Regions from separate parts of the Streptomyces sp. NPDC087440 genome, predicted to be linked through region 2. Evidence: predicted binding sites of a transcription regulator. Region 2 holds the regulator's gene; the other holds the start of a gene.
The links. The regulator HrcA, encoded in region 2, represses chaperone genes, less so after heat shock. The targets are predictions, from matches to a motif close to TTNGCACTCNGNNNNNCNGAGTGCNAA.
Positions count from the first base shown of each region.

Region 1 (6,777 bases), on a different contig from region 2:
CGCCGCCGAGATCGTGAACGCCCCGAACGAGGACACCGCCTTGCGGCCGTGCGCGTCAGGCTCCGCCTTGTCGCCCAGCACCCGGATCATCTCCGGGAACATCCGCAGCTGGACCACCTTCGACCGGACGGTGAAGTACAGCCCCGCGCCGATCACCAGCGGGATGAGCAGATAGCTCCAGAAGACGTCGTTGATGTCGACGATGACGGAGTCCAGGGTGTCCATGCGCCCCAGCTTCGAGGCGGACGCGCAGGTCAGCCACCCGGGAACGCCACTGGGGCGGCACCCCCGAAGGGATACCGCCCCAGTGGACGTACGTACTGCTGCCTGCGCGAGGCGGGAGGGGGAGGGAGGACTTAGAAGTCCATGTCCCCGCCCGGCATGCCGCCCGGAGCGGCCGCGGCGGCCTTCTCCGGCTTGTCGGCGATGACGGCCTCGGTGGTGAGGAACAGCGCGGCGATGGAGGCGGCGTTCTGCAGGGCAGAGCGGGTCACCTTCGCCGGGTCGAGGATGCCCTCGGCGATCATGTCGACGTACTCACCGGTGGCGGCGTTCAGGCCGTGACCGATGGGCAGGTTGCGGACCTTCTCGACGACGACGCCGCCCTCAAGGCCACCGTTGACGGCGATCTGCTTGAGCGGGGCCTCCAGCGCGAGCTTCACGGCGTTGGCGCCGGTCGCCTCGTCGCCCGTGAGCTCCAGCTTCTCGAAGACGGCCGAGGCCTGGAGGAGGGCGACGCCACCACCGGCGACGATGCCCTCTTCGACGGCCGCCTTCGCGTTGCGGACGGCGTCCTCGATGCGGTGCTTGCGCTCCTTGAGCTCGACCTCGGTGGCGGCACCGGCCTTGATGACGGCCACGCCGCCGGCCAGCTTCGCCAGGCGCTCCTGGAGCTTCTCGCGGTCGTAGTCCGAGTCGCTGTTCTCGATCTCGGCGCGGATCTGGTTCACGCGACCGGCGACCTGCTCGCTGTCACCGGCACCGTCGACGATGGTCGTCTCGTCCTTGGTGATGACGACCTTGCGGGCGCGGCCGAGGAGGTCCAGGCCCGCGTTCTCCAGCTTGAGGCCGACCTCTTCGGAGATGACCGTGCCGCCCGTGAGGATGGCGATGTCGTTCAGCATGGCCTTGCGGCGGTCGCCGAAGCCCGGGGCCTTGACGGCGACGGACTTGAACGTGCCGCGGATCTTGTTCACGACCAGGGTGGAGAGCGCCTCGCCCTCGACGTCCTCGGCGATGATCAGCAGGGGCTTGCCCGACTGCATGACCTTCTCCAGCAGCGGAAGGAGGTCCTTCACATTGCCGATCTTCGAGTTGACGATCAGGATGTACGGGTCGTCGAGCGACGACTCCATGCGCTCCATGTCGGTGGCGAAGTACGCCGAGATGTAGCCCTTGTCGAAGCGCATGCCCTCGGTGAGCTCGAGCTCCAGGCCGAAGGTCTGCGACTCCTCGACCGTGATGACGCCTTCCTTGCCGACCTTGTCCATGGCCTCGGCGATGAGCTCGCCGATCTGGGTGTCGGCGGCGGAGATGGAGGCCGTCGAAGCGATCTGCTCCTTGGTCTCGACATCCTTCGCCTGCTCCAGGAGGGCGGCGGAGACGGCCTCGACGGCCTTCTCGATGCCACGCTTCAGGGCCATCGGGTTGGCGCCCGCGGCAACGTTGCGGAGACCCTCACGGACCAGCGCCTGCGCGAGGACGGTCGCGGTCGTCGTGCCGTCACCGGCGACGTCGTCCGTCTTCTTCGCGACCTCCTTGACGAGCTCGGCGCCGATCTTCTCGTACGGGTCCTCGAGCTCGATCTCCTTGGCGATGGAGACACCGTCGTTGGTGATCGTGGGGGCGCCCCACTTCTTCTCAAGAACGACGTTCCGGCCCTTGGGGCCGAGAGTGACCTTGACGGCGTCGGCGAGCTGGTTCATGCCACGCTCGAGGCCGCGCCGGGCCTCCTCGTCGAACGCGATGATCTTGGCCATGTGAAGTGGTCCTCCCAGGACGGGGTGGATTTCTCCGGACCGGGGGTTCGGTGCCCGCGACGGACGGCTTCGCGATGCCCGGGAATCCTTACCCCGACACCTCTCGGCCTCACCGAACCTGGTCCAAGTTCTGTCACTCTCACTGGGAGAGTGCTAACGCCAATGATTAGCACTCGACCCATGCGAGTGCAAGCGGATACCACAGATCTTGGACACGGGCACGCACGGTGGGCCGACCGTGGACCGGTCGCGGGCCGGGGCACGGGCCCCGGACGCACCAAGGGCCCGTACCCCTGTAGCGGGATACGAGCCCTGAGCGCGTGAGAACTGGTGAGTGCGTAGTTGGCCGATCGCGCCGAGATCAGACGGCGAGCTTGACCATGTCCGCCTGCGGACCCTTCTGGCCCTGCGAGATCTCGAACTCGACTCGCTGACCCTCTTCAAGGGTGCGGTAGCCGTCCATCTGGATCGCGCTGTAGTGGACGAAAACATCCGCACCACCGTCGACCGCGATGAAGCCGTACCCCTTCTCCGCGTTGAACCACTTGACGGTGCCCTGAGCCATGCCTAACTCCCCTATTACTGGCCCTTGCGCGAGACCGCACTTCGCGACCCCGGGTCAGACCCCACCCGCCGACAGGAACGCGGAAGGTGTGCGCCGTAGCGCGTCGACCGCGGCTGAATGTATCCGCCCAACTGCCCTCTGCAACAGGTCAATCCGACGAGAATTCTGGGCAGGATCGAACGCCCGGATCGGTCAACTCCCGCATTTCCAGGGCAAGTCGGGCCGGACATAGCGTGCGCATCGGCGGCAAATCGCTCGAACACACGGGCCGCATCTTGTCGCCTTCTCATATGCACGGGGCATGGGCGGCGACCGGGGCTTCCCCCACTCTACCCCTTTCAACCCTGCAGAATTGCCCCCTCCGCTTGTGTGCGGAGGGGGCAACTGGGGTCAACGCGGGGCGCGTTGGGGGCGCACGCCGAGGGGCGGTCAGCCTCCGGCGACGGCCGGGATGATCGAGACGCCGGCGCCGTCCGGGGTGGCCGTCTCCAGGCCGCTCTCGAAGCGGACGTCGTCGTCGTTCACGTACACGTTCACGAAGCGGCGCAGCTTGCCCTGGTCGTCCAGGACGCGGGCGGCGATGCCCGTGTGGTTCTTCTCCAGGTCGGCGATGACCTCGGCGAGGGTCGCACCCTCGGCGGCCACCTCGGCCTCGCCTCCGGTGTACGTGCGGAGGATGGTGGGGATGCGGACCTTGACGCTCATGGGTTCAGCCTTCCTTGCGTACGTACGGGGGTGATTCAGCGTGCCAGGCCGGCGTCGCGGAACGCGTCCAGGCTCGGCCGGATGGTCGCGGAGGGGCCGGTGGTCGGGGCCACCGCGTCCAGGGTCTTGAGACCGTCGCCGGTGTTGAGGACGACGGTGGTCAGCGTCGGGTCCAGCAGCCCGGCCTCGATGAGCTTCTTCGTCACGCCGACGGTCACGCCGCCCGCGGTCTCCGCGAAGATGCCCTCGGTGCGGGCCAGCAGCTTGATCGCGTCGACGACCTGCTCGTCGTTCACGTCCTCGACGGCCCCGCCGGTGCGCCGGGCGATGTCCAGGACGTACGGGCCGTCCGCCGGGTTGCCGATGGCGAGCGACTTGGCGATGGTGTTCGGCTTCTGCGGGCGGACCACGTCGTGACCGGCCTTGAAGGCCGTCGACACCGGGGAGCAGCCCTCCGCCTGGGCGCCGAAGATCTTGTACGGCTTGTCCTCGACCAGACCGAGCTTGATCAGCTCCTGGAGGCCCTTGTCGATCTTCGTGAGCTGCGAACCCGAGGCGATCGGGATGACGATCTGGTCCGGAAGCCGCCAGCCGAGCTGCTCGCAGATCTCGTACGCGAGCGTCTTCGACCCCTCGCCGTAGTACGGGCGCAGATTGACGTTGACGAAGCCCCAGCCCTCGCCCAGCGGGTCGCCGATGAGCTCGGAGCAGAAGCGGTTCACGTCGTCGTAGTTGCCCTCGATGCCGACCAGCTCGCCCCCGTACACGGCGGCCATGACGACCTTGCCCTGCTCCAGGTCGTGCGGGATGAACACGCAGGAGCGGAAGCCGGCCCGGGCGGCGGCGGCGCCCACCGCACCGGCCAGGTTGCCGGTGGAGGAGCAGGAGAGGGTGGTGAAGCCGAAGGCGCGGGCGGCCTCGACGGCGATCGCGACGACGCGGTCCTTGAAGGAGTGGGTCGGGTTCCCGGAGTCGTCCTTGACGAACAGGCCGCCGGTGACACCCAGTTCACGCGCCAGATTGTCCGCCTTGACCAGCTTCGTGAAGCCGGGGTTCAGGCTGGGCTTGGTGGCGACGTCGGCCGGGACGGGCAGCAGCGGGGCATAGCGCCAGATGTTGTCCGGACCGGCCTCGATGCGCTTCTTCAGCTCTTCGGGGCTGTCGGTGGGGAGGTCGTACGCCACTTCCAGCGGCCCGAAACAGAGCTGGCAGGCGAAGATCGGACCGAGTTCGAAACGCTCCCCGCACTCGCGGCAGGAGAGGGCGGCGGCGGGGCCGAGGTCAACGGTGTTCACTGCGGCTTCGGTGGTCTGCACAGCCATGATGGCGAGGTCCTTTCCTCATCTTCCCCGCGACGACTTTCGTACGCGAGACGGAATTGGCACCTTCCTGGCCTGACCTCGCGGTCGGCTGGGGGGTTGCCGGGACTTCAACGGGCCGTTTCCCTCTGTCCCTCTGGATGAGCGCTATGACTCCGGCGACCGCACAGGCGGGCCGAGTGTTTATGTGCGCTTCCGACCCCGACATGCACAGGTCGTCCGCGTTGTTCAAGACTGTAACCGAACCCCCGGACGGGTGTGCCAGACGTCCGGACCGCGAGATGGATCACAAAAGCGACCACAGGGACAGGAGTGACGGGCGTGCTGGAAGAGGTGGAGCGCTGGCTGCAGGCGCGGTCCTGGTCGGCCGCCGACCGCCCGCCGGAGCAGCTCCTCGCCGCCAAGGCCGCCCACGGGCAGAGCATCAGCGTGGTGCTGCCCGCCCTGAACGAGGAGGCGACGGTCGGCGAGATCGTCGCCACGATCCGCCGGGACCTGATGGGCCCCGCGTTCCCCCTGGTGGACGAACTGGTGGTGATCGACTCCGGCTCCACCGACCAGACCGCGAAGGCGGCCGCCGAGGCGGGCGCCCGGGTGGTGCACCGGGACGAGATCCTGCCGCGCGTCCCCGCCCTGCCCGGCAAGGGCGAGGTCCTGTGGCGCTCACTCCTGGTCACCACGGGCGACGTCGTCTGCTTCGTGGACGCGGACCTGAAGGACTTCGACGCCTCGTTCGTCTCGGGCATCGTCGGCCCGCTGCTCACCGACCCGCACCTCCAGTTCGTGAAGGCCACCTACGACCGCCCGCTCGACGGCGCGGCGGGCCAGGGCGGCCGGGTCACCGAGCTGATGGCCCGCCCCCTGCTCAACCTGCACTGGCCCCAACTGGCCGGATTCGTCCAGCCGTTGGGCGGCGAGTACGCGGCCCGCCGCTCCCTCCTGGAGCGCCTGCCCTTCCCCGTCGGGTACGGGGTCGAACTCGGCCTGCTCATCGACTCCCTGCACACGGTCGGCCTGGACGCGCTGGCCCAGGTGGACGTGGGGGTGCGCATCCACCGCCACCAGGACGGCCAGGCGCTGGGCCGGATGGCCGCCGCGATCTACCGCACCGCCCAACTCCGGCTCTCCCGGGGGCATTTGATACGTCCGTCCCTCACCCAGTTCGAGCGGATCGGCTCCGGCTTCGTCCCCCGTACACACCCTGTGGACACCGAGGAGCGCCCGCCCATGCGGGAGATCGCGGAGTACGCGGCGCGGCATGCGGCGTAAGCGGCTGCCACAACCGGCCCGGGACCGCGCGTCGCACCCCGCTCCGTAACTCTGCGTAGCTAGCTTTCGCCGTATGCGACTGACCCGACCCCGGAGCACCCTGACCCTGCTCCTCACCGCCGCGGCCCTGACCACCGCAGCGGCCCCCCAGCCCCGCATCCCGGCTCCCGCACCCCGCGCCGGGGTCGTCGAGCCCTTCGCCAAGCGGTACGACGCCTCGCTGTACGGCGACTTCCGGACCATCGGCAACACGGTGCTGGGCTGCGCCGCCAACCCCGCCGACGCCCAGGACTGCGCCGACGCGACCAGCGGCGCCTGGGCCCAAGGGTCCAACAACAGCTTCGTGATGCGGCGGATCAACACCGCGGGCATGAACCCGGCACACGGCTCCAGCACCGGCCGGCTGGTGATCCCGCCGGGCGCGCGGGTCGCGTACGCGCGCCTCTTCTGGGGCGGCAACAACGGCAGCATGTACGCGCGCGGCGCCGTGCACCCCGGCTGCGACTCCCGGGCCCTCAGCGAGCCGACCGACCCCACCCCGGGCAGCCCGGACGACGTGGTGCCGAAGCTGCGGGTGGGCACCGGACCCGCCACCCCGGTGGTACCTGAGTTCCGGGTGCAGGACCCGGCCGACGCGAGGGGCGCGCACTTCTTCACCGCGGAGGCCGACGTCACCGGGGCCTTCGCCGGGACGACCGGCACCGGGCAGCCGCTGACGGTCGGCGTCGGCGACATCTGGACCACCGAGGGCTTCGGCTGCTCGGCGGGCTGGTCGCTGACGGTCGTGTACGCCTACGACGCCCCGCAGCCGGAGCACGCGCCCAACCGCCGCCACGTCTACGTCTTCGGCGGCCACGTCTTCCAGGGCGCCTCCGACCCGGACACCACGCTCACCGTGGCGGGCTTCCGCAAGCTGGGCGGGGTGAAGGCGCGGGCGAGC
Region 1 covers NZ_JBIUXN010000002.1:374,161-380,937, forward strand. Annotated here, with positions in the region: gene ACIO3O_RS06405 (alanine/glycine:cation symporter family protein) at 1-225, opposite strand, end outside; gene groL (chaperonin GroEL) at 357-1,979, opposite strand; gene ACIO3O_RS06415 (cold-shock protein) at 2,341-2,544, opposite strand; gene ACIO3O_RS06420 (MoaD/ThiS family protein) at 2,974-3,249, opposite strand; gene thrC (threonine synthase) at 3,285-4,571, opposite strand; SAM riboswitch class I at 4,587-4,715, opposite strand; gene ACIO3O_RS06430 (glucosyl-3-phosphoglycerate synthase) at 4,890-5,837, shown strand; gene ACIO3O_RS06435 (hypothetical protein) at 5,911-6,777, shown strand, end outside.
Region 1: the regulator HrcA is predicted to act here: its motif matches at 2,110-2,136, upstream of groL (chaperonin GroEL).

Region 2 (6,777 bases):
ACGCCGAGTCCGCCTCGGCCGACAACACCTGCACCAGCCGTCCGGCCGGGATGTCCCGGGCCAGCCGGTGCCCCTGCCCCGCCCACAGGGCCATCCCCTGCGCGTCCCCCACCCGGGCGGCGGCCTGCCGCAGCCCGGCGGTCATGTAGTGCACCTCCGGGTACGCGGACGGCGCGTACGGGCCGTGCTCGCGCATGAAACGGTTCACCAGGCCGCGCGCGGGGCGGCCGGAGAACGCGCGGGTGAGTTCGGTCCGTACGAACAAAGGGTTCTTCAGAGCGTTCTTGTGCATGGCGTGCGCACCGGACTCCGGGCACGCCAGGAACGCCGTGCCCAACTGTGCCGCGTCCGCCCCGGCGGCCCGCACGGCGGCGATCTGCGCCCCTCGCATCAGTCCTCCGGCAGCGATCACCGGCAACTGCACGGTCTCGCGCACCTGTGTCACCAGCGACAGCAGCCCCAGTCCTCCGCTGCCGTCGGTCTGCGGGTCGTCCCGGTGGGTGCTCTGGTGGCCGCCCGCCTCGATGCCCTGCACGCACACGGCGTCCGCGCCCGCCCACTCGGCGGCCTGCGCCTCCTCCGGGGTGGTGACGGTGACGATCGTGTACGTCCCCACGTGCGCCAGTGCGTCGAGTTCGTCCCGCGAGGGGCAGCCGAAGGCAAAGGACACCACCGGCACCGGATCGTCGACGAGGAGCGCCAGCTTGGCCTCGTACCCGTCGTCGGTGCCGTGGTCGTCGCGCTCGGCGATCGGCGTCTCGTACCAGGCGCTCTCGCTCGCGAGCTGCTGCCGGTACAGGTCCAGGGCGGCCGGGTCGGCGGACGGCTGCGGCATGAACAGGTTGACGCCGAACGGCTTCGGGGTCAGCGCCCGCAGCTGCTTGATCTCCTCGTACATCCCGTCGGCGGTCTTGTACCCGGCGGCGAGGAAGCCGAGACCGCCCGCGTCGGACACGGCGGCCGCCAGCTCGGGGCGGGACACCCCACCGGCCATGGGCGCGGCAACGATTCCGCGCCGGCACAGCTCTCCCAGCGCGGGCACCACCCGGGTCTCAACAGACATGCCCGCATCGTTTCACGACACGGCCGACCCGCCGAATCGAACCAAAACGGGACCGGACCTGGTGGTCCGGTCCCGCTGTGGTGCGAACGGACTCAGCGTCCGTTGAAGGCGTCCTTCAGGCGCGAGAACAACCCCTGCTGCCCGGGCTGGAACTGGCCCAGCGGCCGCTCCTCGCCGCGCAGCTTCGCGAGCTGGCGCAACAGGTCCTCCTGCTGCGGGTCCAGCTTCTGTGGGGTGGTCACCTCGACGTGCACGATGAGGTCGCCGCGACCGCCGCCGCGCAGGTGCGTCACACCGCGCCCGTGCAGCGGCACCGACTGGCCCGACTGCGTACCGGGACGGATGTCGATCTCCTCGACCCCGTCGAGCGTCTCCAGCGGCACCTTGGTGCCGAGCGCGCCCGCCGTCATCGGGATGGTCACCGTGCAGTGCAGGTCGTCGCCGCGCCGCTGGAAGGTGGGGTGCGGCTGCTCGTGGATCTCCACGTACAGGTCACCGGCGGGGCCGCCGCCGGGGCCGACCTCGCCCTCGCCCGCGAGCTGGATGCGGGTGCCGTTGTCGACACCGGCCGGGATCTTCACCGTCAGCGTGCGACGGGAGCGGACGCGGCCGTCACCGGCGCACTCCGGGCACGGCGTCGGCACGACCGTGCCGAAGCCCTGGCACTGCGGGCAGGGGCGCGAGGTCATGACCTGGCCGAGGAAGGACCGGGTGACCTGCGAGACCTCACCGCGGCCGCGACACATGTCACAGGTCTGCGCGGAGGTGCCGGGGGCCGCTCCCTCGCCGCTGCACGTGGTGCAGACGACGGCGGTGTCGACCTGGATCTCCTTGGTGGTGCCGAAGGTCGCCTCGTTGAGGTCGATCTCCAGCCGGATCATGGCGTCCTGGCCGCGCCGGGTGCGCGACCGGGGGCCGCGCTGGGACGCCGTGCCGAAGAAGGCGTCCATGATGTCGGAGAAGTTTCCGAAACCACCCTGGCCGAAGCCGCCCGCACCGCCACCGCCGGAGGCCGACAGCGGGTCGCCGCCGAGGTCGTAGACCTGCTTCTTCTGCGGGTCCGACAACACCTCGTAGGCGGCGTTGATCTCCTTGAAGCGCTCCTGGGTCTTCGGGTCCGGATTGACGTCCGGGTGAAGCTCACGAGCAAGGCGCCTGAACGCCTTCTTGATTTCGTCCTGGGAAGCGTCGCGGCGCACGCCGAGTACGGCGTAGTAGTCCGTGGCCACTTACGACTCCGCCAGGATCTGTCCGACGTAACGTGCCACTGCGCGTACCGCTCCCATCGTTCCGGGGTAGTCCATGCGGGTCGGTCCGACCACGCCTAGTTTGGCGACTGCCTCGTCGCCCGAACCGTAGCCGACTGCGACCACGGACGTTGAACTGAGTCCTTCGTGGGCGTTCTCGTGCCCGATGCGCACCGTCATGCCGGATTCGGTGGCCTCGCCGAGCAGCTTCAGCAGCACGACCTGCTCCTCCAGCGCCTCCAGTACGGGGCGGATGGTGAGCGGGAAGTCGTGGCCGAAGCGGGTGAGATTGGCGGTGCCGCCGATCATCAGCCGTTCCTCGGTCTCTTCCACGAGTGTCTCCAGGAGCGTCGCGAGCACCGTCGAAACGGTTCCCCTGTCCTCCGGCTCGAACGACTCGGGAAGGTCCTGCACCAGCTGCGGGACGTCCGCGAACCTGCGGCCCACGACACGGCTGTTGAGCCGCGCCCGCAGGTCCGCGAGGGACGCCTCGCCGAACGGCGCCGGGCAGTCGATCATCCGCTGCTCGACGCGACCGGTGTCGGTGATCAGCACCAGCATCAGCCGGGCGGGCGCCAGTGAGAGAAGTTCCACATGGCGCACCGTGGAACGCGTCAGCGACGGGTACTGCACGACGGCCACCTGTCGTGTCAGCTGCGCGAGCAGCCGCACGGTGCGGGCGACGACGTCGTCCAGGTCCACGGAGGCGTCCAGGAAGTTCTGGATGGCGCGCCGTTCCGGCGTCGACAGGGGCTTCACCCCGGCCAGCCGGTCGACGAACAGCCGGTACCCCTTGTCCGTGGGGATGCGTCCGGCACTGGTGTGCGGCTGGGCGATGAAACCCTCGTCCTCCAGGGCCGCCATGTCGTTGCGCACGGTGGCCGGGGAGACACCGAGCTGGTGACGCTCGGTGAGGGCCTTGGAGCCGACGGGCTCCTCCGTGCCGACATAGTCCTGGACGATGGCGCGCAGCACTTCAAGTCTGCGTTCACTGAGCATCGCGCACACCTCCAAGCCGTGATGTTCCCTGGTGCAGATCGGACATGTGGGGCTTGTGCCCCGGTATCCCGCTTGGCACTCCCCGTGTGCGAGTGCCAGCCGTTCCCCGGGTCAGTGTACGGCGGCGTGGCCCGTCCCGAGCAAGGGCGGCTGCTCACGCTAGCGTCACGGTATGGACATGCGAGAGCAAGAGGCACAGTGGGAACGGCTCGCTCCAGGCGTCGTCAGACGGCGGCTGCCGGGCTGGGACGCCACTGTCGGCCTGGTGGCGGGCGGGCAGGGAGCACTGCTGTACGACACGGGCTCGACGCTGCGCGAGGGTGCCCGGGTGCGCAAGGAGGCGGAGGCGCTCCTGGGGCGCAGAGTGACGCACATCGCTCTCAGCCACCCGCACTTCGACCACGTCCTGGGCATGGGAGTGTTCGCGGGCGTGGAGGTCTTCGCCTCCGCGGGCATGGACACCCTGCTGACCGGACAGCGCGAGTCGCTGGCCGACGACGCGGTGCGCCAGGGCGTGCCCGCGGACGCGGCCGCCGAGGCCTCGGAGCTGCTGCGCGCCCCGCACCATCTGGTGTTCGACGAGCGCACCCTCGACCTGGGCGGTGGGCGCAGCGTGCTCTTCGCCAACCTGGGCCCCGCGCACAGCAGCCACGACCTGGTGGCCCTCGTACCGGGCGCGGAGGGCGGCCCGGACGTGGTCTTCTGCGGAGATTTGGTGGAGGAGTCCGGGGAGCCACAGGCGGGCCCCGACGCGGTCGCCGCACGGTGGCCCGAGGCCCTGGACCGGCTGCTGGCGCTGGGCGGCGAGCACGCCGTGTACGTGCCGGGGCACGGGGCGGCGGTGGACGCGGCGTTCGTCCGGGCCCAACGGGACGCGCTGGCACGCCGTTTCGGGGTGTCCTAGCAGTCAGGCGTCCTGGCGGTCAGTCGTTCTGGCGGTCAGTCGTCCTCGGGGGCCGTCACGAAGTCGATCAGTTCCTCCACCCGCCCCAGCAGCTCGGGCTGGAGGTCCTTGTACGTGCGTACCCGGCCCAGGATGTGCTGCCAGGCCGCACCGGTGTTCTCCGGCCAGCCCAGGGCCCGGCACACGCCCGTCTTCCAGTCCTGGCCGCGCGGTACCTGCGGCCAGCCCGCGATGCCGACCGAGGACGGCTTCACGGCTTCCCACACGTCGATGTACGGGTGCCCCACGACCAGCACGTTCGCGTCCGTCACCCGGGCGGCGATCCGGGACTCCTTCGAACCCGGCACCAGGTGGTCCACGAGGACACCGAGCCGGGCGTCCGGCCCCGGTGCGAACTCGGCGACGATCGACGGCAGGTCGTCGATGCCCTCCAGGTACTCCACGACGACGCCCTCGATGCGCAGGTCGTCGCCCCACACCCGCTCCACCAGCTCGGCGTCGTGCCGCCCCTCCACGTAGATGCGCCCCGCTCGCGCCACGCGCGCGCGGGCGTGGGCGACGGCGACAGATCCGGAGGCGGTACGGGTGGGACGCACCGGCCCCGCGCCTGCGGAGGGGCGCACCAGTGTCACCGGTGCGCCCTCGTGGAGGAATCCGGCCGGGGTCATCGGGAACACCCGGTGTTTGCCGAAGCGGTCCTCCAGGGTGACCGTCGGTCCTTCCGCCGTCTTCTCGGTACGGATCACCGCACCGCAGAAGCCCGTCGACACCTCCTCGACCACCACGTCGTACTCGGCGGCCAGTTCGGGGACGGGCTTCGACTTCTTCCACGGCGGCGTGAAGTCAGGGCTGTAGCTGCGCATGCGGCAGACGCTACGACACCGGGCGCGGCGACAGCCAGGACCAGTGACGACAGCCAGGAAGATCGGTCGCCGTCGGCCTCGACCAGCCCGGCCGCTCAGTCCACCAGGTCCCGCACCACGGCGTCGGCCAGCAGCCTGCCGCGCAGGGTGAGGACCGCCCGGCCCTCGGTGTAAGGACCGTCCTCCAGGAGGCCGTCCCTTACCGCCTGCTGTGCGGCGGCGAGCCCCGCGGGCTTCAGCAGGGACAGTTCGCAGCCCTCCACCAGGCGCAGCTCCAGCAGGATGCGCTCGACCCGGCGGTCCTCCTCGGAGAGCACCTCGCGTCCGGCGCCGGGGGACTTCCCGTCGCCCAGCGCCTGCGCGTAGGCGCCGGGGTGCTTCACGTTCCACCAGCGGACCCCGCCGACGTGGCTGTGCGCACCGGGTCCGGCGCCCCACCAGTCGGCGCCCCGCCAGTACAGCTCGTTGTGCAGGCAGCGGCCCGCCTCGGACGTGGCCCAGTTGGACACCTCGTACCAGGAGAACCCGGCGGCCGACAGCGCCTGCTCCGTCATCAGGTAGCGGTCCGCGTGCACGTCGTCGTCGGTCATGGGGACCTCGCCGCGGCGGATGCGCCGGGCGAGCTGGGTGCCCTCCTCGACGATCAGGGCGTACGCGCTGACGTGGTCGGGACCGGCGCCGATCGCAGCGTCCAGGGAGGCCTGCCAGTCGGCGTCGGACTCCCCCGGGGTGCCGTAGATCAGGTCGAGGTTCACATGGTCGAACCCGGCCGCCCGCGCCTCTGCCACGCACGCCTCGGGCCGCCCGGGGGTGTGCGTGCGGTCCAGGATCTTCAGGACGTGCTGCCGGGCGCTCTGCATGCCGAAGGAGACCCGGTTGAAGCCGCCCTCGCGCAGTTCGGCCAGATAGGCCGGGTTCACCGACTCCGGGTTCGCCTCGGTGGTGACCTCGCAGTCGTCGGCGAGGCCGAACTCCTCGCGGATCGCCCCCAGCATCCGTACGAGATCGGCGGCAGGCAGCAGGGTGGGCGTGCCGCCGCCCACGAACACCGTGCGCACCGGCCTGGGGTCGTCGCCGAGCACCTTGCGCGCGAGGCGCACTTCCTCGATCAGGGTCGCCGCGTAGTTGTCGCGCGAGGCGAGAGCACCGCCCGATCCGCGCAGCTCCGTCGCCGTGTAGGTGTTGAAGTCGCAGTAGCCGCAGCGGGTCGCGCAGTACGGCACGTGCAGATAGAAGCCGAGGGGCCGCTCCCCCGCATTCCGCAGCGCGTCGAGAGGCAGCGCCCCGTCCTCGGGCATGGGCTCACCATCAGGCAGTACGGAAGGCATGCCCCCATTGTCCGCCCTCCGCGCACCGTCCCGTCCCCCCGGTCGCCCGCGGCCTACTCCGCGCGCAGCACCAGCAGTGCCAGGTCGTCGTCGGGGGGCTCGGCGGCAAAGGAGTGCACCGCCCTGGTGATCCGTTCCGCCACCCCTTGCGCGGAGAGCCCCACACACTGGGCGAGCTCCGCGGCGACACCTTCCCCGTCGTCGAACATCACCCTGCCGCAGCGGCGCTCGGTGACCCCGTCGGTGACGCTCAGCAGCGTCTCCCCCGGTGCGAGGACGAACGTCTCGCTCTCGTATGTCGCGTCGTCGAGGACACCGAGCAGGACCCCCGGCCGCCCCGCCGCCCGCACCTCCCCGTCGGGCCGCAGCACCA
Region 2 covers NZ_JBIUXN010000009.1:55,862-62,638, forward strand. Annotated here, with positions in the region: gene ACIO3O_RS19480 (nitronate monooxygenase) at 1-1,063, opposite strand, end outside; gene dnaJ (molecular chaperone DnaJ) at 1,156-2,292, opposite strand; gene hrcA (heat-inducible transcriptional repressor HrcA) at 2,293-3,309, opposite strand; gene ACIO3O_RS19495 (MBL fold metallo-hydrolase) at 3,482-4,213, shown strand; gene ACIO3O_RS19500 (DUF3097 domain-containing protein) at 4,249-5,076, opposite strand; gene hemW (radical SAM family heme chaperone HemW) at 5,172-6,404, opposite strand; gene ACIO3O_RS19510 (SpoIIE family protein phosphatase) at 6,458-6,777, opposite strand, start outside.